DNA from 3 places in the Arthrobacter rhamnosi genome. Region 2 is predicted to be linked to each of the others. Evidence: riboswitches for the same ligand, from Rfam matches in the RefSeq annotation. Region 2 holds a riboswitch; each other region holds the start of a gene.
The links. A riboswitch is a leader RNA that binds a small molecule or an ion and turns the genes downstream of it on or off. The one in region 2 is predicted to bind thiamine pyrophosphate.

Region 1 (10,398 bases), on a different contig from region 2:
CACGTGGACCGAGCTCACCAAGGAGTGGTACCCGGACCGCGAGATGCCCTCCGACTGGAAGCCCGGCAGCAAAGCCGTGGAAGTAAAGTAGCGGTCCCTGCATGAATGCCCTTGAACAGCTCTCGCAGACCTTCTTCGACTGGGGGGCGATGGCCGCCGTCCTGCCGGAACTCCTGGCGGTCGGACTGCGGAACACCCTGATCCTCGCGATCACGTCCGGCATCATCGGGTCGGTCCTCGGCATGCTCCTCGCGATCATGGGGATCTCCCGGAACCGGCTGCTCCGCTGGGTGGCGCGCATCTATACGGACATCTTCCGTGGCGTCCCCGCCGTGGTGATCATCCTGCTCATCGGCATCGGCCTCAGCCCGATCTACCGCCAGGCCACCGGCAGCACGAGCCCGTTCCCCATGGGCATCCTCGCGCTGTCGCTCATGGCGGCGGCCTACATCGGCGAGATCTTCCGCTCCGGCATCCAGAGTGTGGAAAAGGGACAGCTGGAGGCCTCGCGCGCACTGGGCTTCAGCTACCGCTCCTCCATGCAGCTCGTGGTGGTTCCCCAGGGCGTGCGGCGCGTGCTGCCCGCCCTGGTGAACCAGTTCATCGCGCTGATCAAGGAGTCCTCGCTGATCTACTTCCTCGGACTCCTGACCAGCGAGCGTGAGCTGTTCCGGATCGGCAACGATGCGGCCAGCAACACGGGCAACCTCTCGCCGCTCATCGCCTCCGCCGCCCTGTACCTGTGCCTCACGATCCCGCTGACCCACCTGGTCAACTACATCGACAACCGGCTGCGGGTCGGCAAGCGGGAGAAGCCCGAGCCCGACGAACTGGCCGCGAAGATCGGTGAAGGAGCGAAGGCATGAAGACTCTCGAATCGGGAACCCTGACCGGTAGGGACCTCCACCTCTCCTTCGGCTCCAACCATGTGCTGCGCGGCATCGACCTGCACGTGGAGCGGGGTACGACGGCGTCGGTCATCGGCCCCTCCGGGTCCGGCAAGTCGACGCTCCTGCGGGTGCTGAACCGCCTGATCGAACCGGACAAGGGCGACATCCTGCTCGACGGCCGGTCGGTACTGAAGGACAACCCGGACGAGCTGCGCCGCCGCCTCGGCATGGTGTTCCAGCAGTTCAACCTCTTCCCGCACAAGACCGTGGTGGACAACGTCTCCCTCGCGCTGCGCAAGCTCCGGAAGATGTCCGCCGACGAGGCCCGGGAGAAGGCCCTCGCGCAGCTGGACCTGGTGGGCCTCAAGCACAAGGCCGACGTCCGTCCGGGCAACCTCTCCGGCGGCCAGCAGCAGCGGGTGGCCATCGCCCGGGCGCTCGCCATGGACCCCGAGGTCATGTTCTTCGACGAGGCGACCTCCGCACTGGACCCGGAGCTCGTGAAGGGCGTCCTCGCCCTCATGGCGGACCTCGCCACGGCGGGCATGACGATGGTCGTCGTCACCCACGAGATGGGCTTCTCGCGCAACGTCTCGGACACCGTGACGTTCATGGACGGCGGTGTCGTCGTCGAGTCCGGTCCGCCGGCCGCGGTCTTCGACAACCCGCAGACGCCGCGCCTGAAGTCGTTCCTCTCGGACGTGCTGTAGGCGCCACCGCAGGACCAGCAGGACACGACGGCGGTCGTCCCGGTCAGGACAGGAGGAAGTTCCAGGTCCCGGCCAGGACGGCCGCCGTCACTGCACCTGCGGCGATCAGGAGGCCGACGGCGGCGACAGCGGCGTCGAGCGGAGCCAGCTTGCTCTCGCGCGCCCACGTGCGCGTTCCTCCGCCGAATCCGCGGGCCTCCATCGCCGTCGCCAGCCGGGTGGCCCGCCGGATGGCCTGCACGATCAGCCCGAAGGACTGCCCCAGCAGGTTGCGGGTCCGCGCGACGATCGAGCCGTCCGAGCCGATGCCCCGGGCGTGCCGGGCCAGCCCGAGAGCCTCCCACTCCTCGACCAGGAGGCCGACCAGTCGCAGCGACGCCAGCGCCCCCAGGACGAACCGGTGCGGCAGGTGCAGCTTCTGTGCGAGCGCGTCGGCGAGGTCCGTGGGGTCCGTGGTGAGCAGGAGGAAGATGCCCGGGAGCGCGAGCGCCAGTCCCCTCAACCCGACCGCGATGCCGGACGCCACCGACCCCTCGGTGAAGAGGAGCGGCCCGACGTCGAGCAGCACGCGCCCCGTCTTCTCCGCCAGCAGGGCGGTCCCGTAGCCGCCGATCGCCGCGGCGACCAGCAGCGGCCAGATCCGCCGCGCCAGCCCCAGCGCGCTGATGCCCAGCAGGGGCAGGAGGACGAGTTCGCAGGCGAGGACCACCGCGGCACTCACCCAGTCAATGCTCGCCATCAGCGCGAGCGTGATGACGACGGCGGCGAAGAGCTTGGACACGGGATTGGCCCGCAGCAGGGTCTTCCCGGTCAGCACCGGGGTCGGGTGGTCCGTGCTCATCGGGTCACCAGCCGTCCCGCTCCGCCCGAGATGTGCAGGGTGGCGCCGCCCAGTGCTGCGATGAAATCGGCGTCGTGCGTGACGGAGAGGACGGAGACGCCTCCGTCGATCAGCTCGCGCAGCAGGGTGACGAGTTCGGCCCACGTTCCCGCGTCCTGGCCGAACGTCGGCTCGTCGAGGATGAGGATGCGCGGGGCGGTCGCGAGCATCGTCGCGACGGACAGGCGCCGCTTCTCCCCGCCGGACAGCGTGAAGGGATTGGCCTTCAGCAGAGAGGTGAGGCGGAGTCGCTCGGCCACCTCCGCCACGCGGTGCAGGTCCGGGGCTCCGCTCACCCGCCGCGGCCCGAACTCCAGTTCGTCGGCGACGGTCGCCGTGAGGAACTGGTGCTCGGGCTCCTGGAAGACCGTCCCGATGCGCTGGACCAGCTCGGACGAGCGCCAGCGGAACGGGTCACCCGCGGCGGTCCCGGCCAGGGCCGCCGATGCCTCCAGCCGTCCCGCCCGCGGGCGGAGCAGGGCGCCGAGTGTCAGGGCGGCGGTCGACTTCCCGGCCCCGTTCGGGCCGGTGATGCTCAGCGCCCCGGCCGCGCGCACCTCGACGGCGAGGTCCTCGACGGCGGCCGGTCCCCGCTTGGTGCGGGCGACGGTGAGACCGGAGGCCGACAGCAGGGCCTCCCCGCCACCGGCGGGGAGCGGTCCGCCCACCACCGGCTGCCATCCCGGGACCCAGACTCCTGCGGCGGCAAGCCGGTCCCGGGTCGGGCCCCCGGCGAGCACGGTCGCGGGCGGCCCGTCGGCCAGGACCCCTCCGCCCGCATCGAGCACGACCACGCGGTCGACGACGTCGGCCCATACCGCCACGCGGTGCTCCACGACGACGAGGGTGGCTCCGGTGCGCTCGAGGACGCGGACGACGGCGTCGCGCACCTCGAGGACTCCCTCGGGATCGAGGTTCGCGGTGGGCTCGTCGAGCAGGAGCAGCCCCGGCTCCATCGCGAGGACGGACGCGAGCGCGAGTCGCTGCTTCTGGCCGCCGGAGAGCGCCGCCGTGGGGTGGCCGAGCGGGAGGTCGAGCCCGACGTCGTCGAGCCCCCTGCCCACGCGCCGCCAGATCTCCTCGCGCGGCACCGACAGGTTCTCGGCCGCGAAGGCCACCTCGTCGCCCACGCGGGCGAGGACCACCTGCGTCTCGGGGTCCTGCAGGACGAGCCCGGCGCGCCCCCGGGCGCCGGCCGGCTGCGCGCCGTCGAGCAGGAGTTCACCCTCCTGCTCGCCCTCGTCGCCGGTCCCGAGCAGGCCGGCCAGACCGGCGAGCACGGTCGACTTGCCCGCGCCCGAGGCGCCGAGGAGCAGGACGCGCTCCCCCGGCGGGATGTCGAGATCGAGCCGGCGTGCGGCGAAGGCCTTCCGGCCGGCGTGACGCCAGCCCCATTCCCGGGCGCGGACGTGCACGGGGCCCGGGAAGGGTGCCTGCGCTGGTGTCACACGTCCGCCGTGCGGCCCGCGGCGAACGAGGACAGGACGCCCGTCCGGGCGAGGCCCCGCATGGCGAGCCAGGACAGCAGCCCGGCGATCACGATGCCGGAGATGGCTGCGAACACCGTGTACAGGAGCTTGAATTCGAACGTCCACAGCGCGTTGTAGAGGATGTTCTCGCTGATCGCGAGCGCGAGGCCTGCACCGAGACCGGCGAGCAGCGCTACCGGGAGGTTCCACTTCCGGTAGAGGAAGAGCAGGAAGACGAGCTCCGCGCCGATCCCCTGGATGACTCCGGAGAGCAGCACGGTGATCCCGAAGTGGGAACCGAGCAGGGCTTCGACGGCCGCGGCGAGGACCTCGCAGTAGATCGCCGCGCCGGGTTTCCGGATGATGAGCCCGCCGAGGACGGCGGCAATGAGCCAGCCGCCGGAGTACAGGCCGGCCAGGGGCGGGAAGCCCGCCGTGAGCACGCTGATGCCCGAGTACCCCGCGGACCATGCGAAGAACAGGACGCCGACGGCGACCGCGATGACCGAGGCCACCACGATGTCGACGACGCGCCACTGGCGGGTGCGGGGAGAGGTGCCGTTGAGGGCGGTTGATGATGCCATGGTGATTCCTCCTGAGGTACAGGAGGGGAGGGTGCCGGGGACCGCCGGGGCAGTTTCCGTGCACTCTGAGAACTCGACTCCCTTCGCCGGTACTAGCCGGATCAGGTTCGAGGGTCTGCGGCGGTCCGCACTCTCAGCGCCCGTTCCCGCAGCATGCTGCCGGTCGGCGCTCCCCTGTCGTATGTTGGTTGAGCGCTACCGATCCTACACCGCAGGGGGAGCCCCGGCAGATGAGCTCCTCGTGCAGGGCCGGCCCCGTGCGTGCAGCTGTGCCGGGGGCCGCCCGCCGCGGCTAGGCTAGGCGGAGGACTACCGGACCAGAAGGAGAGACATGAACGTACTGTTCAAGCTGCTCGGCGCGGGCATGAGCGTCGGCGCCGGCTTCGTGGGGACCAAGCTCGTCGACTTCCTGTGGGAGAAGATCACGGGTGAAGCGCCACCGAAGAGCAAGGACGGGCTGGAGAACACCCTGCGCTCCGCCCTGGTGTTCGCGATCGTCTCGGGTGTGGTGAGCACCACCATCCAGGTGCTCACCAACCGTTCCACGCAGAAGGCGATCGACCGGTTCGCGAAGACCCGCGACCTCACCTGAGCGGTTCCACGCAGGAAGTTTCATCCAGTGACGAGGGGCACTCTTCGGGGTGCCCCTCGTTGTGTCCCCCGGCAGTACCGCTAGGCCGCCCGGCCTGTTTCCTGCTCCTGCCGGACGGCCTGCAGGATGCGGTGCAGGTTCATGCCGATCGCGGCCGCGGCACCGAAGGGGACGTCCTTCGACGAGGACTCGTACGCAGCGACCTCGAGCGCTTTCAGGCTCCGCTCGGCCACCCGCAGCGTCCCGGCGTCGTCCTCCTCCACCGTCCACAGGTCCAGGACGTCGCCGACGGCGGTGAAGGCCTGCTGGAGGGGCGGCCGGACCGCGGCGGGCAGGGGCTGCTCGCGGGATGTTCCATGGAGCGCGTCCTGCAGCATGTTGGTGATGTTCAGCGTGTGGGTCGCGACGGCTTCGAGGACCTCGACGTGCCGGTGGTCGCGGTCCGCGTCATGCGGGTGGAAGCGCCGCCGGACGTTGCCCTTCCTGCTCTCGTCCGCGTACTGCAGGGCCTCGCGGGCATTGCGTACCGTGGCGGTCAGGTCGTCCCGCCGCTGGGGCCAGCGCGGATCATCCGCCTCCCAGTCCTCCTCGAGCGCCTCGCCCATCTCCTGGAGCTGGCGGGACGCCGTCCTACGGAGCCGGCTCACCTGTCCCACGGCATCGTCCAGGTTCAGCGGCGGCAGGATCAGCGCGCTGACGGCAAGGCCCACGCCCACGCCCACGACGGTCTGGACGAAGTAGCCCAGCGAGTACCCGAGGTCATCGTTGCCGATGACCAGGACGAACAGCCCGGCGGACGCGATCCCGGAACCGCCGCCCGCCGTCCTCCGCAGGGCGCCCGCGAGGAGCACTCCCACGCCGACGACGAAGGCGATCGTCAGCCAGTCCGGGTCTCCCGCCCATCCGGCGATGTGGGCCAGGATGATCCCGATCGTGAGGCCGGCGACCGTCTGCAGTCCCGACCTGAGCGTTCCCGCGACGGTCGGGTACAGCGCGAGCAGGGCGCCCAGCGGGGCGTAGTACGGGTACCGGGAGGCCTCCCCCGGGATGGCGAGCGCGAAGGTCCAGGCGAGCGCGGCCGCGAGGGCGGCCTTGCCCGCGAAAAGGAGGTGGGGATGGACCACTGCGGCGCGCAGCCGCTCCTTCAGGTCGTCGTCGACGCGGGCGGCGAGGATGCGGCCGGAGGGAGTCCTGTTTTTGGCCATCCCTGCAGTATGGCATCCGCACCCGGGCCCATCGGTGTCCCCGCCGCTCCGCACTCCGGGAGGACGACGAAGGACCGCCCCCCAAGCGATTTCCAGGGGACGGTCCTTCGGTGCTTCCGCGCGGTGTTTCCGCGCGGTCTTGCGGAGCAGTCTTCCGGAGCGGTCTTCCGGAGCGGTGGTGCCGGGACCTAGCGGCCTGCGCGTGCCGCCTGCTCGGCCTGCACCGTGGCCTTGTGCTCCTCGATGCGGGCCTGCTGCAGCGGCGTCTTCCGGTTGGCGTACCAGGCCGCTCCGAGCAGGAGGAACCACACCGGCGTCACGACGAGCGCCAGCCGGGTGTCCTCGGCCTGCGCGAGGGCTACGAGCATGAACACGAAGAAGGCAAGGACCACGTAGGGCATGAACGCGGAGCCGGGCATCTTGAACGCGGACCGCTCATGCAGCTCGGGACGGCGGCGGCGGAACGCCAGGTAGCTGATGAGGATCATGGACCAGACGAACATCGTCAGGACCGAGGCCACCGAGGTGACGATCGTGAAGGCTCCGATCACGGAGTCACCCGAGTAGAGCAGGATCAGGCCGGCGAGCAGGAAGATGCAGGAGAACAGGAGAGCGTTCTGCGGCACCTGGCGGCGGCTGAGCGTGCCGAAGGCCTTCGGGGCGTTGCCGTCCTGCGCAAGTCCGAACACCATGCGCGACGTGGAGTAGATGCCGGAGTTCGCGCTCGAGGCGGCGGAGGTCAGCACCACCAGGTTGACGACGACGGCAGCGATACCGAGGCCGGCCAGGGTGAACATGCCGATGAAGGGGCTGTTCGCGGGATCGATGGTCCGCCAGGGGTTGACCGCCATGATGACGGTGAGCGCTCCGACGTAGAAGAGCAGCACACGGATGGGGATGGAGTTCACGGCGCGGGGAAGCGTCGTCTCGGGGTCCTTCGTCTCGGCGGCGGCGGTGCCGACCAGTTCGATGCCGGCGAAGGCGAAGATGGCGATCTGGAAGCCGAGGATGAAGCCGAACAGCCCGTGCGGGAACATGCCGCCGTCGTTCCAGATGTTGGCGAGGTTCGCGACTTGCCCTGCGGGAGAGGTGAAATGCGTGGCGATCATGACGATGCCGGTGGCGATCAGGGCCAGGATGGCCACGACCTTGATGATGGCGAACCAGAACTCGGCCTCGCCGAAAGCCTTCACCGTGGGCAGGTTCAGGAGCAGCAGCACCACGGGGGTGGCCAGCGCCGGGATCCACAGCGGGGTCCCGGGGGCGAGGATGTCCACGTAGCCGGAGATGGCGACGATGTCGGCGACGCCCGTCACGACCCAGAAGAACCAGTAGGACCACCCGGTGAAGAACCCGGCCCAGGGTCCGAGCAGGTCGCCCGCGAAGTCGCTGAAGGACTTGTACTCGAGGTTGGACAGGAGGATCTCCCCCATGGCGCGCATGACGAAGAAGAGCATGAAGCCGATGATCATGTAGACGAAGATCACGGAGGGACCGGCAAGCGAGATGGTCTTGCCCGAGCCCATGAAGAGGCCGGTGCCGATGGCACCACCGATGGCGAGCAGCTGGATGTGGCGGTTGCTCAGCGCCCGGGTCAGGTGGGGCGAGGAGCTGGAACGGCCGGTGGCGCGGGTCGAGGCCGGCGCCGAGAGTACGGGATCAGACATGGAGGAGGTGTTCCTTCCGCAGCCGCGGGGCAGGAAGGCAGCGGCGGTTGCGTGGGTAAAGACGGATATGACAGACATAAAACCCTGAACCGTAGGGAACTGAGAGTCAAATCACAGCCTCACCGGGCGGCCGTCGACTGCGTGGGCGGCAGACCTTCTCCTGCCTCTCCGACGGGGCCATACTGGCCGCATGACTATCCTCGGCACCCGCCAGATCCTCGACGCCGGCCTGGGCGACTGGCGGAAGCTGGCCCAGGCGCTCCACGCCCGTTTCCTGACCGGGAACTTCGCCACCGGCCTCGCCCTCGTCGCGGCCATCGGCGAGCTCGCCGAGGAGATGGACCACCACCCTGACGTCGTGCTGACCTACCGGCACGTCGACGTGAAGCTCCTCAGCCATGATGCGTCCGGCATCACGGAGCGTGACGTCCGGCTGGCCAGGGCGGTCAGCGAACTCGCCTCGGCGCATGGCATCGCCGCCGACCCCGCGGCTCCCGCCGTCGTCGAGCTCGCCCTCGACACCGCCGACCCGGCCGCGATCGGCCCGTTCTGGGCGGCGCTGCTGACCGGGGACGCCGGCGCGGTGGACGGCGACGACGTCGTCGACCCCTCCGGGCGCGTTCCGCTCCTGTGGTTCCAGCACACCGACGCGCACGAGACGCCGCGGCAGCGGTTCCACCTCGACCTTTGGGTGCCGCACGACGCGGCGGACGCCCGCATCGCGGCGGCGGTCGCCGCCGGAGGCACCGTGGTGGACGCCACCCGGGCGCCGTCCTTCACCGTGCTGGCCGACGCCGAGGGCAACCGGGCCTGCGTCTGCACGACCCTGGACCGCTGACCAGGACACCGGCGAGGAGGCCCGCGATGGAGCAGGACGAACGGCACGACCCCGGGAGCGTCGACGTCCTGGTGGTGGGAGCCGGCCCCACCGGCCTGATGCTGGCGAACTGGCTGGTGAGACTGGGCGTGCGCGTGGTGCTGATCGACGGCAAGGACGGCCCGACGGTGGAGTCCCGTGCCCTGGGCGTGCACTCGCGGTCCATGGAGATCTACGACCAGCTCGGCGTCGTGGACCGGGTGCTGGCCGAGGCCGTGCACGCCGAGTCCGTGCGGCCGGGGTTCGGGCGCAGGGCCTTCGCGCCGGTCCCGCTGGGCGGCCTCGGCAGGGGGCTCTCCCCCTATCCCGGCATGCACATGCTGGAGCAGAGCGCCAACGAGCGGCTCCTCGTCGACAACCTGCAGGCACTCGGCGGGTCCGTCCGCTGGGGGCACCGGCTGCGGTCCCTGGACCAGGTGGACGGCGGCGTCGGAGCCGTCGTCGAGGGGCCCATGGGCACGGCAACCGTGTCCGCGCGGTTCGCGGTCGGCTGCGACGGGGCGTCCTCACTCGTCCGTACCCTGTCCGGGATCGCGTTCGAGGGCACCACCAGCCGGCAGACCTTCTACCTGGTCGATGCGGTGGGAGTGAGCGGGCTTCCTCCCGCCACCGTCAACATCCGCCAGGAGGCGACCGAGTTCCTCCTGGCCTTCCCCATGCGGCCCGACGAGGAGGGCAGGAACGGCCAGCGGCTCATCGGCACCGCCGGCGACGACGACGCCCCGTCCGTCACCGAGGACTTCGCGCGGCGCCGGATGGCCGAGGCGTTCGGCGTGACCTACGAGGACTACCGCTGGTTCTCCACCTACCGCATCCACCACCGGATCGCCGCGCAGTTCCGCACGGGTTCCGTGTTCCTGGCTGGGGATGCCGCCCACGTCCATTCCCCGGTCGGCGCGCAGGGCATGAACACGGGGCTGCAGGACGCCCACAACCTCGCGTTCAAGCTCGCCGACGTCGTCGCGGGGCGTGCACCCGAGACGCTCCTCGGCCGGTACGAGGCGGAACGCCGGCCCGTGGCGGTGCGCCTGCTCACGACGACGGACCTGGTGTTCCGCGGCCTGACGTCCTCCTCGAAGGTCGTCATGGCCGTGCGCAGGTACGTGCCCCGGGTCGTACTGCCGGTCGCCGTCGCCCTGTTCCCCCGCCTGCCGGTCGGCCGGCGGCTCGCGGGTTACCTCGGCCAGATCCGCATCCACTACTGGATGGACGGGAGCACCGTGCGCCGACGCCGGGACGCCGTCGTCGGGAGGCGGCTGCAGTGGACCGGCGAGAACTTCGACGTGCTGCGCTCTGCGACCTGGCAGCTGCACCTGTATGCAGCGGACGAGGCAGGGATCCGGCACGCGGAAGCCGCAGCGCGGGAGTTCGGGCTCCCCCTCCACCGCTTTCCGACCACCGGATCGACACCCCTCCGGCCCGGCATCCTGTACCTCGTGCGGCCGGACGGGTTCGTCGCTGCCGCCTCGCGCCCGGAGGACGCCGCCCGGGCCCTGCACGCGGCCGGCGGATACCAGCCCGCGC
Region 2 (10,398 bases):
GGCAGAGGTCCTGCCAGACGACGTCGCCGGACTTGCGGTCCACGTTGTCGTAGATCGTCAGCTCTCCGGCGCCGACCTCCACCGATGCGCCGTCCTCCTCGGTGGCCCCGCCCTTGAGGCCGATGAGCTCGAGCTTGTACGGCTCGTCCTTCATGGCCTCGCGGGCCTCGTCCTCGGACACGACCCGTCGCACGAAACGCTGGTTGGTGTTGACGATCTTCAGCATCATCTTCTCGAGCTGCTTGAGCTCTTCGGGCGTGAAGGGTTCCTCCACGTCGAAGTCGAAGTAGAAGCCGTCGGTGATGTACGGCCCGATGCCGAGTTTCGCACCCGGACGCAGCTGCTGCACGGCCTGGGCCATGACGTGGGCTGCGGAGTGGCGCAGCACCTCGAGGCCGGCCGGGTCCTCCAGCGTGACGCCCTCGACGGAGGCACCCTCGGGAAGTTCCTGGTCGAGGTCCCTGAGCTCCCCGTCCACGCGCATCACGACGACGTCGCGCCGTTCACTGAACAGCTCGGTGCCGGTGGTGCCCGTCGTCGCCTGCTTCTCTTCGCCGTCGACGACGAGTTTCATGGGCTGGGGCGCTGACACGGGCGGTCTCCTCGGTGCTGGGAAAAATGGTCGCCCGAACGGGCGTGACGGGACCCGGCAAGGGCCGGGACCGCCTTGCTGATCGTATCGGGTGGGCGCAGGGCCGACCAACACCCCGCCGATCGACGGGGCCGGTGGACGGGCAGATCCACGGGCGGACCGACGGTCGCACCGACGCGCACATCGACAGTTCGATGGACGCAGACCACCGGGCACTGCGCGTCACCCTTCCCGGCGCACCCTCATCTCGAACTCGATGAACGCGGCGATCATCGCCCGGTACGTCTCCTCGACGACCGTCGGGTCCACGCCCTGCTGCGACGCGTAGCCGCGCACATTGGTGATGACCTGCTCCACCCGGGCGGGGGCGCGGACGGAGGCGTCGTCGCGCTTGAGCGCACCCGCCCGGCGGACGAGGCGCTCCCTGCGGGAGATGAGCGACACGATCTGCTCGTCCACCTCGTTGATGGCGACACGGACCGCCGCCAACTGCTTCACGTTCCGCTCGTCGTCTGCTTCAGCCATGGCGGAAGCCTACCGCTGTCACCGGCGGTCACCGCCTGCCGCGGGGAGGAATGGCACCGCCTCCTGCGGTGTTGAGTACCATGCGGGCGGATCAGCCGCCCGCGTATCGACGCGTGCGGCACGTGCGCACGCAGATTTGAGGAGCACCGTGGACTACACGCCAGAAGCCGGATCCATCACCATGTTCTCGACGTCCTGGTGCGGGTACTGCCGGCGCCTGAAGTCTCAGCTGGATGCCCAGGGCATCGGCTACACCGAGATCAACATCGAGGAGGTCGAAGGCACCGCCGAGCTGGTGGCATCCCTCAACGGAGGCAACCAGACCGTCCCGACCGTGATCTTCCCGGACGGCAGCACGGCCACCAACCCGTCCGCCGCCGAGGTGCGGACCAGGGTCGCCGTCTAGCCCGGACACCCTCCGCGCCGGTCCTTCCCGCCATATGCTGGGACCGGTGGCCCGTTCCCCGGCCGCCGTTCCCAGCGGAAGGACAGCGAAGACATGGTGCATAGAGTTCAGGGCGTCGTGGTGCGGGCGAAGGATGCCCCCGCCGCCATCGAGACCATCCTCGTACCCGATCCCGGACCGGGCGAGGCACTGGTCGATATCCTGACGTGCGGCGTCTGCCACACCGACCTGCACTACAAGCAGGGCGGTATCAACGACGGGTTCCCGTTCCTGCTGGGCCATGAGGCCACCGGCGTCGTGAGCGCGGTGGGCGACGACGTCACCACCGTCGCGCCGGGCGACCGCGTCATCCTGAACTGGCGGGCCGTCTGCGGCGAGTGCCGGGCGTGCCGCCGGGGTGAGCCGCAGTACTGCTTCAACACCGCCAACGCCACCCAGAAGATGACGCTCGAGGACGGCACCGTGCTGTCCCCGGCCCTCGGCATCGGCGCTTTCGCCGAGAAGACCCTGGTGGCGGCGGGCCAGTGCACCAAGGTCGATCCGGCGGCGGACGCGGCGGCCGTGGGCCTGCTCGGCTGCGGCGTGATGGCGGGTATCGGAGCAGCGATCAACACGGGCAACGTCTCCCGGGGCGACTCGGTCGCCGTCATCGGATGCGGCGGCGTGGGGATAGCCGCCGTCGCGGGGTCCCGGCTCGCCGGGGCCACCACGATCATCGCCGTCGACATCGACGACCGGAAACTCGAACTGGCACGGGGCCTGGGCGCCACGCACGTCCTGAACTCGAAGGACGAGGACCCCGTGGAAGCCATCCGGGCGCTGACCGGCGGCAACGGGGCCGACGTCGTGATCGATGCCGTCGGACGGCCCGAGACCTACAAGCAGGCGTTCTATGCCCGCGACCTCGCCGGGACCGTGGTCCTCGTCGGCGTCCCCACCCCCGAGATGACCATCGAGCTCCCCCTGCTCGACGTCTTCGGCCGGGGCGGAGCGCTGAAGTCCTCCTGGTACGGCGACTGCCTGCCCAGCCGGGACTTCCCCATGCTCGTCAGCCACTACCTGCAGGGCAACCTCGACCTCGACGCCTTCGTCACCGAGCGCATCCGCCTCGACCAGGTCGAGGAGGCCTTCGGGAAGATGCACGGCGGTGCCGTGCTCCGATCGGTGGTGGAGCTCTGATGGCGGCACGCGTGGAGCACCTCGTCACGTCCGGGACGTTCTCGCTCGACGGCGGGACGTGGGACGTGGACAACAACGTCTGGATCGTGGGCGACGACGAGGAGTGCGTCGTCATCGACGCACCCCACGACGCGGCGGCGATCCTCGACCAGGTGAACGGGCGGACGGTCCGGGCGATCCTGCTGACGCACGCCCACGACGACCACATCCGCGCCGTCGGTGACCTGTTCGACGCCGTCGGCGCGCCGATCCACCTGCACGAGGGCGACCGCGAACTCTGGGACAGGGTGTTCCCCGAACTGAGCCCCGACCAGTGGATCCGCGACGGCGACACGATCGACGTCGCCGGTGTCACGCTCACCGCGCTGCACACCCCGGGCCACTCCCCCGGCTCGGTCTGCTACCTGCTGCCGGAGGCGGGAACGGTCTTCACGGGCGACACGCTCTTCCAGGGCGGGCCGGGCGCCACGGGCCGCTCCTACAGCGACTTCCCCACCATCATCGAGTCCATCCGCACCCGGCTCCTGACACTGCCATTGGAGACCATCGCGCGGACCGGCCACGGGGAGAGCACCACCATCGGCGACGAGGCTCCGCATCTGGAGGAATGGATCCGGCGCGGACACTGATGCCGTAGGCTCCGTTCCCGCGTCCCGCCGTCAGGAGCGGCGGGACGCGGGGGCAAGGCGCACGGTCGCGGCGTAGGCCGCCAGCAGGGCGTCCTCCACGGCGTCGACCGTCACGCCGCCGGCGAGGTCCTGCGCCGCTCCGGCGGTGGCCGGCCGCCACTCGAGCCCCAGCGCGGCGTAGGCGTCGGTGAGCACGGCGCGGAGGGGCGCCGAGTCCTCCACGACGAGGACCGACGAGAAGAGCCACGCACCCGCGACGACGCGCTGCGCCGTGCCGACGAGCTTGACGGCCGGGACGCCGTCGGCCCGCCCGTGGACCGTGAATTCACCGGGGCAGTACTCGCCCGGGACCTCGCCCACGTGCGCGTCGAGTCCGACGCCGCTCAGTATCCCGGCGAAGAACTCCCCGAACGCGGCGAAGCGGGCCCGCGTGCCGGCGACGGGGTCCGCGGCGGGTTCGAGGTGGTCGACCACGAGGCAGCCCCGGTGGTAGGCCGCGGCGCGCCCGCCTGCGCGCCGCACCAGCGGGACGAAGCCGTGCTTCGTCGATACGGCGCACGCCTCACCGAAACCCGGCAGCCGTGCGTCCCGCTGTCCGAAGGCGACCGTGGGACTCGGGCGGTACAGGCGCAGCGTCGGGGGCCTGCTTCCGACGGCGACGTCGCGCAGCAGCGCGATGCCGCGTTCCAGCTCTGCGGCCGCGTCATCCGAGGCCGGGTCGAGAACGAGCGCCAGCTCGGCAGCGCCATGCCATGGAGTGCTCATCCATCCATCGTAGGCAGAGCCGGGAGAAGCTGAGCACCGGCTCGTCGGTGTCCACCGACTCGGGGACGAAGACGATCGGGTCCCGCCTCGTCGCCACGCCGAGGGCGTGCACCCCCGGCCTCGTCCCGGTACCCGGTTCCGCCGTGCCCGGTCGCGCTGTCAGGACGGCGGGATCCCCCGCCGCGGTACCTGTGGGCTGTCCGCTGTCCATGGAACCTCCGTTACACGCAGTCTCCGCCACGAGGAGCGGCACGATCACCATGCCGGCAAGGATGTCCCTCCTCGTTGCCACACGGCGATTCTAGGGGCGGCAGGCACCCCCTCTCCCGGTTGCCGTCCGAGCCTCTTTCGGTTACCGGACCGTGCCGGACCATGCCGGGCCGCACGCTGTCGCACCGGTGCGCACCCGGTGCGCACCGGGTGCGCACCCGGTGTTGCAGCGGTGCGCACCCGCGCTCCTCAGGACTCCCAGGCCTCCAGCAGCAGCCCCGCGGCACGTGCGGGGTCGGGCGCCGCGCAGATCGCGGACACGACTGCCATTCCTGCCGCTCCCCCCTGGCGGAGCGGGGAGGCGTCCGCCGCGGTGACCCCGCCGATCGCCACGCAGGGCAGGCGCGCCGTGCCCGCCAGCGCAGCGAAGCCGTCGACGCCGAGCGGTGTCGGGTGGTCCGGTTTCGTGGCGGTGGCATGCACCGCGCCGACGCCGAGGTAGTCCACCGTGCCGGCGGGAAGGGCGTGCGCGACGGCGAACTGGTCTGCGGTCGCCGCGCTCAAGCCCACGACGGCGTCCGGGCCGACGATGCGCCGCACCAGATCGGGCGGCAGGTCGGACTGGCCCACGTGGACGCCGTGCACCTGTGCGCCCTGCTCCCGCGCCGCGAGGTACACGTCCACCCGGTCATCGACCAGCACCGGTACCCGGCCCGCGACGGCGCCGGCGACCGCGGCGAGGAGCGCGAGCAGGTCCCGCCCTCCCGCGTGCTTGTCCCGCACCTGCACGCAGGTCGCACCCCCTGCCACGGCGGCGGCGACGACGTCCGCGACCGCCCGGGGCGCGCACAGCTCCGTGTCGGTCACGAGGTAGAGCGGCAGGTACGACGCCGGATCGGGCCGCGGCATCAGGAGTCCTCCGGCAGGACCAGGCCCTGGCGGACATCGGCCGGGGTGATGGCCGCGAGCGCATCGAGGAAGCGCGGGGCGAAGGTTCCCGGGCCCTCCGCAAGGATCGCGGCCTTCTCCGCGGCGAGCGTGTACACGCCGGTGGCCGCAGTGGCCGCGAGCAGTGGATCCGGTGTGAGCGAAGCGAAAGCCGCCATCACCGCACCGAGCGCGCAGCCGCCGCCGGTGACCCGGGTCAGCAGCGGCGTGCCGTTGGCCACCCGGACGACGGCGCCGTCGGCCGGGACGACGGCGTCGACGGCGCCCGAGACGGCGACGACGGAACCGTACCGCGATGCCAGCAGGCGTGCTGCGTCGAGCGCCGCGGCGGGCTCGTCCACGGAGTCCACGCCGCGTCCCCCGCCGCCGGAGCCGGCGAGGGCGATGATCTCCGATGCATTGCCGCGGATGATGGTGGGGCGCTGGGCGACGAGCTGCTGGGCCGTCCGGGTGCGAACGGTCAGGAACCCCACGGCGACGGGATCGAGCACCCAGGGCGTGTCCGACGCGGCCGCCGCCTCCGCGGCCTCGAGCATGGCCGCGCGCTGCGCCTCGGTGGGTGTGCCGAGGTTGACGAGCACCCCGGAGGCCACGGGCGCGAACTGCGCCGCTTCCCCGGGGATGTCGACCATGGCGGGGGCTGCACCCAGGGCGAGCAGCACGTTCGCGGTGAAGTTGGTGACGACCGCGTTGGTGATGCACTGGACCAACGGGGAGGCACTGCGCAGGTCCGCGAGCAGCCCCGCGCAGGCCTCGGCGCTGATCGTGCGGGCGGGGTCCGCGGTTGCCGATGGGAATTCCGTCATGTGCTGCCTTTCGCTGGGGCGAGAGGACGGACGGACACCAGGGCCCGGCAGGACATCCCTTCGCCAGTATGAGCTGGATCAGGTTCGACGGGTCTTATCTCAGCCCCTCCGGTGGAGGGACACCCCGTGTCGCTGCTCGAACGGTAACGCGTCGCGCGGATGCATCCAAGCCCGGTCACCGCCCCGGCGTGCCGGGGCGGTGACCGGAGGGACCGGCACCGGGACGAGCAGCTGCGCCTGGTTAGCGGCCGCCCTCGATCTTGCGGCTGCGCTGCTCCTGCCCAGGAGCCCCGTAGGGGTAGTCCCCGAAGGTGGGGGCGCTGACCTCGTCGAGTCGGTCGAGCTCTTCGGGCGTCAGCACGACGCCGGACGACGCGAGGTTGTCGGCCAGCTGGTCCTGCGTGCGTGCGCCGAGGATCACGGAGGTCACGGCGGGCTTCGCAGCGACCCAGGCGAGTGCGACGTGGGAGGCGTTGATGCCACGCTCAGCCGCGATGCCGGTCACGGTGTCGACGATGTCCCACGTCCGGTCCGCGTTGCGCTTCTCCCAGGCCTCCATGCCGCGCTTGGGGTTCTCCCCGAGCCGGGTGGCGCCCGTCGGCTCGGCGTCGCGGGAGTACTTCCCGGTCAGCCAGCCGCCGCCGAGCGGGGACCACGGAAGCATCCCCATCTCCGCGTCGAGCACGGCGGGGACGATCTCTGCCTCGATGTCACGCACGAGCAGCGAGTACTGGGGCTGCAGCGTCACCGGCAGTGAGTAGCCACGCTGGCGGGCGGTCATCACGGCCTTCGTGAGCTGCCAGCCGGTGTAGTTCGAGAACCCGTAGTAGCCGATCTTGCCCTGGACGACCGCCTCGTTGAGGAAGCCGAGGGTCTCCTCGAGCGGGGTCAGCGGATCCCACGCATGCACCTGGTACAGGTCGATGTGGTCGACCCCGAGCCGGGCCAGCGAGGCGTCGAGCGCTCGCCGGAGGTGGCGCCTCGACAGGCCGAGGTCGTTGGGGCCGGTGCCCATCGGGAAGCGGCCCTTGGAGGCGAGCACCATCCGGTCCCGTTCCACCGGGTTCTTCGCGAGCCAGCGGCCGATGATCTCCTCGGAGGTGCCGGCGGAGTACACGTCCGCCGTATCGATCAGGTTGCCGCCTGCCGCGGCGTAGTCGGACAGGATGGCGTGCGACGTCGCCTCGTCCGACTCCGCCCCGAAGGTCATCGTGCCGAGGGCGAGGTGGGACACCGAGGTGCCGCTGTTACCGAGTTTCCGGTACTCCATGGGGTTGCTCCTTTGCTGTGCGCCGTGCGGCGCCGTGTCCTTGGATCCTGGGCCGGGCGCAGCTGTCCTGCGACCAGCATGGCAAGGGGCGCCATCGTGGGACGGCGCCCCTCCTCCGATGCTCACTCGCTGACGGTGACGCCCTTCCAGAAAGCGTAGTAACCGCGGATGTTCTCCGCCGCTTCTTTCGGTTCCGGGTAGCTCCAGGCGGCGTCCCTGTTCTGCTCGCCGTCCACCACCAGGGTGTAGTAGCTCGCCGTGCCCTTCCAATGGCACACGGTGTGCGTCTCCGTAGGGACGAAGAACTCCTGGGAGATGGAACCCGGCGGGAAGTAGTGGTTCCCCTCGACCATCACGGTGTCCGCCGACTCCGCGACGACCCTGTCTTTCCAGATTGCTTTCGGCATGGTTCCTCTTCCTCGGGGACGTGCGGTCGCGCGGGCAGGCTGTCCACTCCCTGCCGACGGCGGCAAGGGCGTCCGTACCCTGTGCAACCCCGGCGAGCGCCGGGGCATTCCGGGTACGGCAGTCAGAGCTTGCGGACCGTGAGGATCTGCTCGATCCGCCCGAAGGGACCGTCGAGGTCGTGCGTCACGCTGGAGGTGAGTCCCACGCCGTTCGCGCCGAACGTGACGCGCGTATCGAGGCCGAGCCACTCGCCGGCGGGCAGGCGGTGGAGGTGGATCTGCAGGTCGACGTTCGGGAACATCCAGCTGTCGCCACCGGGTGCCACGCGCGAGGCGATGCCGTTGGCCGCGTCCATCATGCCCACGAGGCGCACGACGTCGGCGCTCGTCCTGCCCTCCACCATCGGGTAGGGGTTCCGGATCCAGACCTGCCCCCGCCCGGGCCGGTGGCCCGGCACCACCCGGACCTCCAGGGACCGGATGAACCCTCCGGGCCACGCCGTCATGCCCTCGTGCGGACCCGCGGCCTCGGGTCCCGGCATCATCGGGTCCTCGACGGCGGCGACGGCTGCCGTGTCCTGGGTGGCGAGGCGCCATGCCTTCGCCACGATCGCGGTCCTGCCGCCGGCTTCCATGCGTGCCTCGAGCAGTTCGATGGTCCGTCCGGGCCGGACGACGGCCGTGTGGACCTCGAATTCACCGCCCGGAATCATCCCGAGGATGTCGAAACTCAGGCGGCCGAGCTGCATGCCGTCCCGTGGCTGGCAGTCCAGCAGGCACTGGGTCAGGAGGCCCGAGATCGGTGCCATGTGCTGCTCTTCCGGGTTCCAGGCGCCCTGGGCGTGGATCGTCGATTCGAACCTCCCGCCGCCGAGATCACGGTAGAAAGAATCGGGCACGGAAGTCTCCTTCGTCGGACGGGCCGGGATCGCGTCCTGCGCGGTGAGCGGAGGAAAGGCCCTGGACATCGGTCCCGGGCACGCACCCGCCCCATGCTAGTGGAACCGGGAAGGGCGTCCCGGAATAGGATCCGGACGCCGGGGGTTCAATGATTGACCGGGTCAACGTTTCAGGGCCCGGTCCCGGACGCGGCCCGCGCGGAGGACATCCGGCGGCGCCGTACAGCATTTCGAACCGAGCGGATTCCCATGACCTCCAGTCCCCCGTCCCGCGTCTCAGACGCGACTCCGAGCCGAGCAGGCGCTGCGCCCTCCCGCCCTGCGGTCTCGCCAGGCACGGCCTCCTCCGGCACTGCCTCCTCGGGTGCCACCGGTGAGGGCGCCCTCCCGGCACGCGACAGGCTGGTCATCACCATCCTGCTCATCTCCGCGTTCGTGGTGATCCTCAACGAGACGATCATGGGCGTGGCCATCCCGCGCCTGGTCGAGGACCTCGGCATCACCGTCGGTGCCGGCCAGTGGTTGAGCACGGCCTTCATGCTGACCATGGCCGTGGTCATCCCGGTGACCGGCTACCTCCTCCAGCGCTTCACTACGCGCCCGGTCTTCATGGCCGCCATGGGCCTGTTCAGCCTCGGCACCCTCATCGCCGCCCTGGCCCCGGGGTTCGCCGTCCTCGTGGTCGGCCGCGTCGTCCAGGCGAGCGGCACGGCGATCATGATGCCGCTGCTGATGACGACGGTCATGACGCTCGTGCCTCCCGCATCGCGCGGCAAGATCATGGGCAACATCTCGATCGTGATCTCCGTGGCGCCCGCGCTGGGCCCCACCATCTCCGGAGCCATCCTCAGCGTGCTCGACTGGCGCTGGATGTTCTGGCTGGTCCTGCCGATCGCCCTCGCCGCCCTGGTCATCGGATCGGCCAGGATGCAGAACGTCACCGAGCCGCGGCGATCGTCGATCGACGTGCCGTCGGTCATCCTCTCCGCCGTGGCCTTCGGCGGCATCATCTACGGCCTCAGCCAGCTCGGCGAGGCCGCGGCCGGCAGTGCCTTCCCTGCGTGGATCCCCCTGGTCGCCGGCATCGTCGGACTCGCCGCCTTCATCTCCCGCCAGCTCGTGCTGCAGCGGCGGGACGCGGCCCTGCTCGACCTGCGGGTGTTCACGTCCGGCAACTTCACCATCTCGATCGTCGCCATCGCGGTGAGCATGATGGCACTCTTCGGCACCATCATCCTGATCCCGATCTACGTCCAGAGTGTCCTCGGCCTGGATCCGCTGGTGTCCGGGCTGCTGCTCCTCCCCGGCGGCCTCGCCATGGGCCTGCTCGGCCCCGTCGTCGGCCGGATCTACGACCGCCGCGGGCCCCGGGTGCTCCTGGTCCCGGGTGCGCTCCTGGTCAGCGCGGTGTTCTGGTCGATGACCCGGGTCACCGAGACGACGCCCGCGCACCTCGTCCTCGTGGCTCACGTCCTGCTCAGCGTCGGGCTTGCCCTCATGTTCACCCCGCTGATGACCTCGGCCCTCGGGTCCGTCAGGCCGCACCTGTACTCGCACGGCAGTGCGGTCTTCGGAACGGCGCAGCAACTGGCAGGCGCTGCGGGCACCGCGCTCTTCATCTCGGTGATGACCCTTCAGTCGACGGCACTGGCGGCCGACGGCGCCGCGCAGCTTCCGGCGATGGCCGGCGGTATCCGGGCGGCGTTCCTGTACGGGGCGGTCATCTTCCTGCTCGCCGTCGTCGCCTCGTTCTTCGTGCGCA
Region 3 (10,398 bases), on a different contig from region 2:
CCGCTCCCACGCACAGGAGGCCGAGCGGCAGCGACGCACTGCCGAGCGTCCGCACGAAGTCGGAGATGCCCGGCGGCAATCCCGCACCCGTGACATTCAGGAGGATCCCGACCACGCAGCCGAGAATCAGCGGGTTGGTGACGATGGTCCGGATGGTGCCACCCGCCGTCAGCCTCTCCGCCCCGTAGCGCGCGAAGGCGAGCGTGCAGAGAACGTTCACGAGCGGGACGAGGATCGTGTTCGCGATGGCGGCGAGTGCGACGCCGTCGGACCCGAACAGGGCCAGGGCGATCGACAGCCCGAGGTAGTTGTTGAAACGGATGCTGCCCTGCAGGACGGAGGTGAAGGCCGGTCCGTCGAGGTCGAGCCAGCGCTGGGCGATCACCAGCCCGGCAGCTGTCAGGATGACCGGTCCGGCGAGGATCGGTGCCATCAGCGCGATCGGCAGGCCCCCGAGGTCCGCCGTCGACGTGCCGTGGATGAACAGCGCCGGCAGGAGGATGAAGTAGCAGAGCCGCTCGGCCGGCGGCCAGAAGGCCGGAACCAGGAAGCTCCGGGCACGGAGTGCATACCCGAGGGCGATCAGGCCGATCACCGGGCCGAGCGCCACGAGGGTCTGGGCGATCACCGGGCCGCGCCGGCGGGCAGGAGCCGGGTCACCAGCCCCGCGCCAGGAGCCACTCGGCGGCCAGGCTGCTCCACTGTTCCGCGGCGCCGCTCCCCTCGGCCAGGCCGAGGCCGTGCTCCCCCTCGGCGAAGACATGCAGGGCGTGGGGGACCGCCTGCGCGGCGAGGGCCTGCCCGAGGAGGTACGCGTGTTCCACGGGGACAGCCTCGTCCGCGGCGGTGTGCCAGACGAAGAACGGAGGAGCATCAGCCGAGACGAGGCGGTCCAAAGAGGTTTCCGCGCGGATCTCCGCTCCGGCGTCGGGCCCGAGCAGCTCGTCCTGTGAGCCGCGATGCGTCGCGAGTTCCATGGACACTACGGGATAGCAGAGGACGGCCGCGTCGACGCGCTCGTCATCGGAGGCACCCGGAGCAAGTGCCGCGTGCCCTGCGAGGTGGCCTCCGGCCGAGAAACCGAGGACCGCCAGCCGTTCGACACCGGCGGCCCGGACGCGGCGGATCTCGGCGCGTACGGCGTCGAGCGGCGCGGGATGCCGGGTCTGCACCGGGTAGGAGAAGACGCCGGCCGACAGGCCCAAGGAGCGCAGCCTTGCGGCCACGACCTCGCCCTCGTTGTCGGACAGCATGGTGTAGCCGCCTCCGGGCAGGACGATGACATGCGAGGACTCCATGTCACCACCGTACTGTGGCGCCGTCGGCCAGGGCTGCAGGACTGTGGACGGGGAGAAGCCCTGGCCTACGCGTGCAGGAGAACCGGCACGCGCCGGTTAAACGAGGACGCCCCCGGCGGGGCCAGGGGCGTCGTCGTGCTGAGGGCCTGTCAGCCCTCGCACTCGGTGCAGAACTTGTCACCGTTCTTCTCGCGCGCGAGCTGGCTGCGGTGGTGCACCAGGAAGCAGGACATGCACGTGAACTCGTCCTCCTGCTGCGGGATCACCTGGATCAGCAGCTCCTCGTGCGAGAGGTCGGCCCCGGGAAGGTCGATGCCTTCGGCGGTTTCGCCGTCCTCCACGTCGATCAGCGCAGTCTGCGTGGTCGCGCTGCGCTGTGCCTGAATTGCCTCGAGGGACTCGTTGGCCGGCTGGTCTTCCGGGCGAACGCGTGGCTCGTCGTAGTCGGTTGCCATGGGGGTAGATCTCCTTCTGTGGGCGGGTATTACGCCCAGATGCCACTCTCAACCTCGGCAGAGGCGGAAGTATTCCATATACCGGGAGCAATATACCCGGTCCGACGGATGTTTTTCTGCATCCTTCCGGAGCGCCCCGCTCTTTGTGACGCGGGGCGTCGGCATGGTAGGCGCCCATTCGTCCGATGGCGTGGACCGGTCGTCGCCCGACGCCGCCCCTGCCCCTGACCATCGAATCCCGGTTCGTGGACGGTGCCGTCGTAGGGTTGGTCCGACCTGTCCGGACGTCCGAGGAGCTTCCATGGCACCCGTTATCGGCCGCCGCGGCACGACGGCGACCGGCGTCCTGCCCGCGGCGGACGCCGTCCGCCCATGAGCCGCACCGCGGTCCTTCGCGCCAACGGCCTGCTGGACGCCGGCCCGATGGCGGCGATCCTCGCGAACCACGCCATCCCGGGCTGCGAGGTGGCGGACCGGACCGGGCACTCGCATTCGCGCCTGCTGGCGACGCCGGGCGGATCGCGCCGGATCACCGTCACCATACGGCCCGACGGCGTCGGACTCACCGCAGACACGGACGACGACGACGAATTCGCCCAGCTCGCACACACGACCCGCGGCTGGCTGGACCTCGACACGGACGTCGACGCCGTCGCGCGTGCGTTCGGGGGAGATCCCGTCCTCGGACCCTTGGTACGCCGTCGCCCCGGGCTCCGGGCCGTCGGGTACCCGGACGCCTTCGAGGCGGCGATCATGACCGTGCTCGGGCAGCAGGTGTCCGTGGCCGCGGGCGGCACCTTCGGTGGCAGGCTCGCGGCCGCGTACGGCACGGCGTCGCCCTCCGGCCTCACGGTCTTCCCTGCGCCGGGCACCATCGCCGACGCTCCGCAGGAGGAACTGCGCGCCGCCGTCGGCGTGACCCGCGCACGCGCCGCAACCGTGCAGAACGTCGCGCGCGCCGTCGTCGACGGCCTGTCCCTCGACCCCGGAGGCGACCACGTGCAGCTGCGGAAGGAACTGCTCGCCATCCCGGGTATCGGCCCTTGGTCCGCCGACTACCTCGCAGTGCGCGTCCTGCGGGACCCGGACGCCTTTACGCCCGGCGACCTCGTGGCCCGGCGCGCGATGGGCAACCCGAGCATCCGGGACGCGGACCGGTTGTCCCGGGCCTGGCGCCCCTACCGCGCCTACGCCCTCTTCCACCTCTGGACGGCGGCGACCTACCGCGGGGCCTAGGCGGGAACTGTCCGGCCGCTGCGCAGCGCGATCTCCAGCTCGAAACGCACCTTCGGGTTCCTGAGGTCCTCACCGAACAGCTCGCGCAGCTGGAGCACCCGGTACCCCACCGTCTGCGGGTGGATGCCGAGCTCGTCCGCGATCGGGGCGCGCTGGCCCCAGTGCCGCAGCCAGGCGAGCAGGGTCTCCTCGAGTTTCTCGCGCTGACCGGCCGGCAGCCCGGCCAGCGGTGCGAGCCTCCGCTGGGCGAGCTCCCCCACGGCGGACGGCTCCGCGGCCAGGACCACCTCGGTCAGGTGCTCGTCGGCCCAGACGGGAGGATCGTCCTCGCCCTCGCGCGGCGGCAACATGGACGCCGCCAGGACCGCCAGCCGCAACGAATCGGCGACCTGCTCGAGCCCGCCGGCCGGTCCGATGGACGCACTCCTGCCGGTCAGGACCCGCTGCAGGTCCGCGCGGGACGCCACCCCCCGCTCGGGGACCAGGGCGACGGCGTCCGTCTCACGCTCGATGACGATCCCACCCGGTGCAAGCCTCTGGCGCAGTCCCTGCGCGCGCTCGAGCGGCAGCGTCACGACGGCGAGTTGGGCCGGCACGGCCCAGTCGGCGAGCGACGCCGCCTGCCGCAGCGACGTCTCGTCCGCCTGCCCGAGGAGCAGCAGTTCCAGCAGTTCCGCACGACGGCGGTCGACGGCCCCGGCCCGTTCGGACTGCTCGAAGGCGTAGGCCTCGGCGCTGACCGCGGAGAGTTCGTCGATGTAGGCCATGATCGATTCCCCGAGGTCCACCACCACCGCGGAGCCCAGGCCCTCCTCCATCGAGCGGCGCGACATCTCCCGGAAGGTCACGCGCGCACCCATCCGATAGGCCCCGAGCAGCGAATCCATGCTGCGTCCCTGGCGGAATTCGCCGCGGCCCAGGCCGGCCACCAGCTGGCGGCTCTGGTCGGACAGTGCGGGCAGGCTCGTGCCCGGCAACTCGAGGAACCGCTCCAGGGCGACGGCGACCCCGAGGCGCAGTGCGTGGCCGAAGCCCCCTTCGATCGGACGCGCATATGCCGGCACCAGCTGGGGGACGGTCTGGATGATGGCCTCGACCAGATCGCCCGTGAGCGGCCGGAGGCGGTCGCTCACCTGGGGCGGGAGGGCGAGCCAGGGCGGCTCGGGAGGAGTTCCCACAACCTCGTCAGAACTCATCCGGACGGCCCCGATCTATCTCTCCACGACAATGCAACTCCGTCAACTGTATGCGAAGAGTGAAGAATTTTAGCGGGAGAGGCTATATCGTTGGTGCAATGATCCGGTTCACGAAGCTGGCGCGTGTAGCCTCCGCGCTCATCACCCCGCTCACGCCGGAAGACTTCCTCGCCCTGTTCAATCCGGTGTACTCCTCCCGCCAGCTCCGGGGCGTCGTCACCCGCGTGGTGCGCGAAACCGAGGACTCCGCCACGATCTACTTCCGCCCCGGCCACGGCTGGCACGGCCACCAGGCCGGGCAGTGGGCGCGCATCGGCGTCGAACTGGACGGCGTCCGCCACTGGCGCTCCTATTCGCTGAGCAACGCCGCCGGGCACGATCCAGCCATCACGGTCAAGGACGCCGGCGCGGTGTCGCACGTCCTGGTCCGGGACACCAAGCACGGGGACGTCCTGTTCCTCGCGCCGCCGCAGGGCGACTTCGTCCTTCCCGAGCACCCGCGGTCCCTGCTCATGCTCACGGCGGGCAGCGGCATCACTCCGGTCATGTCCATGATCCGCACGCTGGTCCCCCGACGCCCGGACGCCGACGTGGTGCTCATCAACTCGAACAGCACGCCGGAGAAGAGCCTGTTCCGCGAGGAACTGGACGAGCTCGCCGACCAGTTCCCCAACCTCACGGTCCGCCACTGGTTCACGAGCGCCCGTGGCAGGCTGGAGTTCACGGCCAAGACCATCGCGGACCTCTGCCCGGACTGGCGGTCCCGCGCCGCCTACGCCTGCGGCCCAGAGGGCTTCCTCAACTCGGCCGAGGAACTCTGGAACCGCGAGGCAGCCCTCGAGACCGCCCGCACCGCCCCGAGCATCACGGCCGGAGCCGAGGCGCAGGCCAGCACGGGCACCCTCACCATCGAGCGGTTCACCACCGACCTCACCGCCGGCGCCGGGCACGACGGCGGCCTCGTCACCTTCGAGCAGTCCGACCGCGAGGTACAGGCCGACGGCGACACCCCGCTGCTGGACATCGGCGAGGATGCCGGCATCCTCATGCCGAGCGGTTGCCGCATGGGCATCTGCCACAGCTGCCTCATCCCGCTGCGTGCCGGGCAGGTCCGGGACCTCCGGACGGGTGAACTGCACAACGAACCCGGCCAGCTCATCCAGACCTGCGTCTCGGCGGCCGCCGGGCCCGTGAACCTCGACCTTTAACCCCCAACGGAGGAGTCCCCATGACCACCACGCTGACCCGCCCGGGCGCCCTTGCGGCGTCGGGCCACCCCCTGGTCCGCCCCGACGCCGCCAAGCACCTGACGGACGAGCAGGTCGAGGAACTCGGCCGCGAGCTCGACGCCGTGCGTGACGAGATCCTCGCCAAGCGGGGGGCGACCGACGCCGCATACATCCGCCGCGTCATCAAGGTCCAGCGCAGTCTCGAGTTCGCAGGCCGCGGTACCCTCCTCTTCAGCAAGTACAAGGCCGCCTGGGTCGCCGGCACGGCCATGCTGAGCGTCGCCAAGATCCTCGAGAACATGGAGATCGGCCACAACGTGCTCCATGGCCAGTGGGACTGGATGCGCGATCCGGACATCCACTCGACCACGTGGGAGTGGGACTTCGTGACCCCTGCCCGCTCCTGGCAGCACACGCACAACGACCTGCACCACCGCTGGACCAACGTCATCGGCAAGGACAGGGACGTCGGATACAACCTGCTCCGCATGGACCCCGACCAGCCGTGGCGCCCCTTCAACCTCGGCAACCCCCTGTACAACGCCATCCTGGCGCCGGTCTTCGAGTGGGGCATCGCCCTGTACGACCTCGAGATCCCCGAGTACAAGGAAGGCCTGAAGTCCAAGGAGGACATGAACCGCGACCTCAAGGCCGTCGGCAAGAAGGTCCTCACGCAGTTCTCCAAGGACTACGCCGCCACCCCGGCCGTCGCCATGCTGACGGGTTCCGGCAAGCAGGCCCTCTACGGGACGCTCGCGGCCAACGCCATCCGCAACTTCTGGGCACACGCCGTCATCTTCTGCGGCCACTTCCCCGAGGGCACGGACACGTTCACGGAGGAGGAGGTCGAGGGGGAGACCCGCGGCGACTGGTACGTCCGGCAGATGATCGGCTCCGCCAACATCTCCGGCTCGAAGTTCATGCACCTGATGACCGGCAACCTGTCGCACCAGATCGAGCACCACTGCTTCCCCGACCTGCCGTCCAACCGGTACGCCGAGGTCGCCGTGAAGGTCCGCGACATCTGCTCGCGCTACAACCTGCCCTACACCACCGGCCCCCTGCCCAAGCAGGTCGCCTCCACCTGGGGAAAGATCTTCAAGCTCGCACTGCCCAACCGCAAGCCCCGGACCGCGTAAGGGCGCCTGGCACTCCGCCGAGCCGACAGGAAGGACCGCCGAAAGCGTTTTTCGGCGGTCCTTCCTGTTCTCCCGGTACCTCACCGGAGGCACCGGGCAGCCCGGCCGGATCAGACGGAGGCATCCTCCGCGAGGAGCGCATCGACCTGCCCGAGGGCGAGCCTGAGGCCCTCCTCCATGCCCATCGCGACCATCTGGTCGAGCTGTTCGAGGGACTCGAACGAGGTCGTCATCGTCATGCGCGTCCGCCCGCCGAGGTCCTCGAGGGTGACTTCGGCGTGGGTCTCGCCCATGTCCGCCACCGGCTCGCCGTCCTCGTCGGCGAACCCGTCGTCGAACGTCAGGCGGTGCGGCGCCTCGACGCCGGTGATGCGCCACCAGCCCCGCGCCTTCTCGCCGTCGGGACCGGTCATGTAGTAGGCCGCACGCCCGCCCGGGACGAACTCCAGGGAGTCGAAGGTCGCGGGCCACGTCGGCGGTCCCCACCACCGCTCGAGCTGCCGCAGATCCTCCCAGATCCGCCAGACGCGTTCCACCCCCGCGTCGAACTCCGCGACGAGCCGGAAGTTGAGTGCCTCGGTGTCCTTCTCCGTACTGATGACCGCCATGATGATGCCTTCCTAGTCCTCATCCAGAATCTCTTCGATCCGTTCGACCCGCTGTCGCCAGATCCTTTCGTAGTCGTCCAGCAGGCGGCGGGCCCTGTGCACGCCGTCGACCTGTCCCCGCACGATCTGCTCCCGTCCGCGTTTCTCCTTGGTGACGAGAAAGGCTCGCTCGAGCACGGCGACGTGCTTCTGTACCGCTGCGAAACTCATGTCGTACTGCTCGGCCAGGCCGGATACCGAATACTCGGCGACCAGGACGCGCGCCACGATATCCCGCCGTGTCGCGTCGGCGAGCGCCTGGAACAGGCGGTCCACCTCGTCCTCACTCATCTGATTTACAACCATGTGGTTGTACGTTATGCCCGGTGAGCACGAAGGTCAAGGGCTCTTACCGCGGCATGGCAGGATGGAGCCACCTATTCCCGCGGGAGCCCCGGCAAGGGCTGAGAGGAAGCTGCTGCAGCTTCGACCGCCGAACCTGCCCCGGATCATGCCGGCGAAGGAAGCGAGAATGCAATGCCCCATCCCTCCATGGCATCCCCGGCCACGATGCGAACCACTGACGAACGGCGGGCGCGCCACGCCGTCCGGGGCGGGATCCTCGGGAACTTCGTCGACCAGTTCGACATCTTCCTTCCGGTCATCGCCCTCGCCCCCGCGGCGAGCACCCTGCTGGGTGCGGAGAATGTCATCGCGGCCGCCGGGCTCGTCTTCACCGCGACGCTCATCGGCCGCCCCCTTGGCGCTGCGGTCCTCGGCCCCATCGCCGACCGGGTGGGACGCACCGCCGTCACGAAGGTGGCCCTGGCCGGTATCGCCGCCACCACACTGCTGATCGCCGCCGTCCCCGGTCACGAGGTCCTGGGCTGGGGAACGGTGGTGCTCATCCTGGCACTGCGGTTCCTCGGGGGCGTCTTCCTCGGCGGCGAGTACACCTCTGCCGTCCCGCTGGCCATGGAGTGGTCCGTACCCCGACGGCGAGGGCTTGCCAGCGGGCTGATCATGGCGATGTCCCCCGTGGCCAATACGACCATCGCGGCCCTGGTCCTCGTGCTGTTGGCCGTCCTCGGTCCTGCGTCCTACGCGGCCTGGGGCTGGCGCGTGCCCTTCGTCGTCGGCGGCATCCTGGCGCTCGTCATGCTCGGGTACTACCGGCGCCAGGTGGCGGACGCTCCGGTAGCCCGGGTCACCGTGCCGCTCCCCCTGCGGGATGTCCTCGTCGGTCCCGACCGTCGGGTGTTCCTGCAGACCTTCACCCTGATGACCGGACTCTGGCTGCTGACCTATATGGCGATCCCGACCCTTACGGCGGAACTGACCAGGGCCGGCACCTTCGACGGACGTGGTGTCACCTTCGCCCTGCTCTGCGCCACCGCGGTCTCCGCCGTCGCCATGGTGCTCTGCGGACACCTGTCCACCTTTCTCGGACGACGGCTCTTCTTCGTCGGTTTCGGAGTGCTGGCCGCCGTTCTGGCCCCGGTGTGCTTCCTGTCCATCTTCGCCGTGGAGGGTCCGGTAGCCGTCGTCGTGCTCTGCGCCGCCCTGCAGGTGGTGACCGTATCGGTGTACGGGCCCGTCGGCGCGTACCTCTCGGAACGTTTCGCCGGCGGCGTCCGCTCCAGCGGCTACGGCCTCGGGTACAGCCTGTCCATCGTGGTGCCCGCGCTCTACCCCTACTATCTGCCTCCGCTCCAGGCTGCTTTCGGCACCTGCGCCCCGATCGCCGCCCTGCTGGTCCTCGCAGGCTTGCTGGTGGCAGCGGGCGGACTATGGGGCCCGGAGACGGACACGCGCGCACCCCTCGGCTGAGGGCGCGGAGGCCGCCTACCGAGACGGCAGAACAGGCGTCCCCGTACGCCCTGGACCGGTTATCCCTGCCTTTCCGACGGCGCGGAACCCGCCCCGACGGCGTGACACCCGTTATGGCGGGGGTCCGGGGACCCTGCAAGACTGGGCCCATGACCCGCGGAATATATGTGAGCGCCATGACCAACGGCTCCGGCAAGTCCCTGATCTCCCTGGGGCTTGCGGACATGCTGTACCGGCACGCCGACCGCGTGGGATTCTTCCGGCCCATCGTGGAGGGTGACGATCCCGATGCGGATCCGATGGTGCGCCTCATGCAGCGCGCGTTCGACCTCCCGGACAGCCGTGCGCGCGGGGGCCTGACCCGCGCCGAGGCCCGAGCCCTGCTGGTCACCGGCGACCGCGCCGAGATCGACGCCCGCTGCGTCGCGATCTACAGCGAGATCGCCGCGGAGTGCGACGTCGTCATCGTCGAGGGGACGGACCTCTCCGGGAACGACGCGGCCGTCGAGTTCGACCTCAACGCGCGCCTCGCCAACAACCTCGGCGCCATGGTGCTCGCCGTCATCAGCGCCAAGGACATGTCGGTCGACGAGGCGGCGGACACCGTCGACGTGGCACGCCGCGAACTCGACGCCGCCAAGGTGTCCCTCCTCGCGATCATGGTCAACCGGGCCGCCGATGACGCCGTCGCCGCCATCAGCGAGCATGTACGGCCCGGCCGTTCCGGCCGCCCCGTCTACGTGATCCCCGAACTGGCCGAGATCTCCCAGCCCACCGTCTCCGAGGTGGCCACGGAACTGGGCGCGCGCCAGATCGCCGGCAACTCCAACCTCGAGCGCGACGTCACCAGCGTGCGCGTGGCCGCCATGAACGTCGGCAACTTCCTGCACCTGCTCAGGGACGGCGCCCTGGTGATCGTGCCGGGCGACCGGGCGGACGTCCTCGTGGCGACCCTGGCGTCGTCGTTCTCCCCCGAATTCCCGGTGCCGTCGGCCCTCTTCCTGACCGGCGGTCTGGCACCGGACCCCAACATCCTCGCCCTCCTCGCGCAGGCGCCGTTCCCCGTCTTCGCGCTCGACGACGACACCTATACCGCCGCCCGGCGCGTGAGCGAGGTGCGGGGCGAGATCGCGAGCGGACTGCGCCGCAAGGCCGCGGCAGCCCTCGGCGCCTGGTCGCGGCAGGTGGACGAGAGCGAACTGCTGGAGCGGCTCGAACTCCCCCGGCCCGTCAGCATGACCCCCCTGCGCTTCCTGCACGAGCTGATCCAGCGCGCGCGGTCCGAGCGGCGGCACATCGTGCTGCCCGAGGGCGAGGACATCCGTGTCCTGAAGGCCGCCGAGATCCTGCACCGCCGCGATGTCTGCGACCTCACGATTCTCGGACCCGAGGCCCGGGTGCGGGAGCTGGCGGCGGGCCAGGGCGTGG

Region 1: another riboswitch for thiamine pyrophosphate. It lies ahead of ACX80I_RS11445 (ECF transporter S component); the one in region 2 lies ahead of thiM (hydroxyethylthiazole kinase).
Region 3: another riboswitch for thiamine pyrophosphate. It lies ahead of ACX80I_RS06400 (MFS transporter); the one in region 2 lies ahead of thiM (hydroxyethylthiazole kinase).

What each region holds. Positions count from the first base shown of each region.
Region 1 covers NZ_JBTNDT010000005.1:88,012-98,409, forward strand. Annotated here, with positions in the region: gene ACX80I_RS11420 (ABC transporter substrate-binding protein) at 1-91, shown strand, start outside; gene ACX80I_RS11425 (amino acid ABC transporter permease) at 102-866, shown strand; gene ACX80I_RS11430 (amino acid ABC transporter ATP-binding protein) at 863-1,600, shown strand; gene ACX80I_RS11435 (energy-coupling factor transporter transmembrane component T family protein) at 1,644-2,441, opposite strand; gene ACX80I_RS11440 (ABC transporter ATP-binding protein) at 2,438-3,928, opposite strand; gene ACX80I_RS11445 (ECF transporter S component) at 3,925-4,533, opposite strand; TPP riboswitch at 4,595-4,719, opposite strand; gene ACX80I_RS11450 (DUF4235 domain-containing protein) at 4,865-5,125, shown strand; gene ACX80I_RS11455 (FUSC family protein) at 5,206-6,330, opposite strand; gene cycA (D-serine/D-alanine/glycine transporter) at 6,519-7,997, opposite strand; gene ACX80I_RS11465 (4a-hydroxytetrahydrobiopterin dehydratase) at 8,188-8,835, shown strand; gene ACX80I_RS11470 (FAD-dependent monooxygenase) at 8,862-10,398, shown strand, end outside.
Region 2 covers NZ_JBTNDT010000003.1:285,206-295,603, forward strand. Annotated here, with positions in the region: gene thrS (threonine--tRNA ligase) at 1-574, opposite strand, end outside; gene ACX80I_RS08025 (chorismate mutase) at 815-1,117, opposite strand; gene ACX80I_RS08030 (mycoredoxin) at 1,266-1,523, shown strand; gene ACX80I_RS08035 (S-(hydroxymethyl)mycothiol dehydrogenase) at 1,617-2,702, shown strand; gene ACX80I_RS08040 (MBL fold metallo-hydrolase) at 2,702-3,331, shown strand; gene ACX80I_RS08045 (lipoate--protein ligase family protein) at 3,362-4,096, opposite strand; gene ACX80I_RS08050 (hypothetical protein) at 4,035-4,388, opposite strand; gene thiE (thiamine phosphate synthase) at 4,556-5,215, opposite strand; gene thiM (hydroxyethylthiazole kinase) at 5,215-6,060, opposite strand; TPP riboswitch at 6,099-6,197, opposite strand; gene ACX80I_RS08065 (aldo/keto reductase) at 6,302-7,330, opposite strand; gene ACX80I_RS08070 (DUF427 domain-containing protein) at 7,453-7,737, opposite strand; gene ACX80I_RS08075 (thioesterase family protein) at 7,860-8,636, opposite strand; gene ACX80I_RS08080 (MDR family MFS transporter) at 8,886-10,398, shown strand, end outside.
Region 3 covers NZ_JBTNDT010000002.1:427,653-438,050, reverse strand. Annotated here, with positions in the region: gene ACX80I_RS06445 (AEC family transporter) at 1-628, opposite strand, end outside; gene ACX80I_RS06440 (alpha/beta hydrolase) at 657-1,298, opposite strand; gene ACX80I_RS06435 (DUF4193 domain-containing protein) at 1,448-1,753, opposite strand; gene ACX80I_RS06430 (DNA-3-methyladenine glycosylase family protein) at 2,126-2,989, shown strand; gene ACX80I_RS06425 (PucR family transcriptional regulator) at 2,986-4,185, opposite strand; gene ACX80I_RS06420 (ferredoxin reductase) at 4,284-5,393, shown strand; gene ACX80I_RS06415 (fatty acid desaturase family protein) at 5,414-6,553, shown strand; gene ACX80I_RS06410 (SRPBCC family protein) at 6,664-7,161, opposite strand; gene ACX80I_RS06405 (ArsR/SmtB family transcription factor) at 7,174-7,506, opposite strand; TPP riboswitch at 7,576-7,683, shown strand; gene ACX80I_RS06400 (MFS transporter) at 7,678-8,970, shown strand; gene pta (phosphate acetyltransferase) at 9,120-10,398, shown strand, end outside.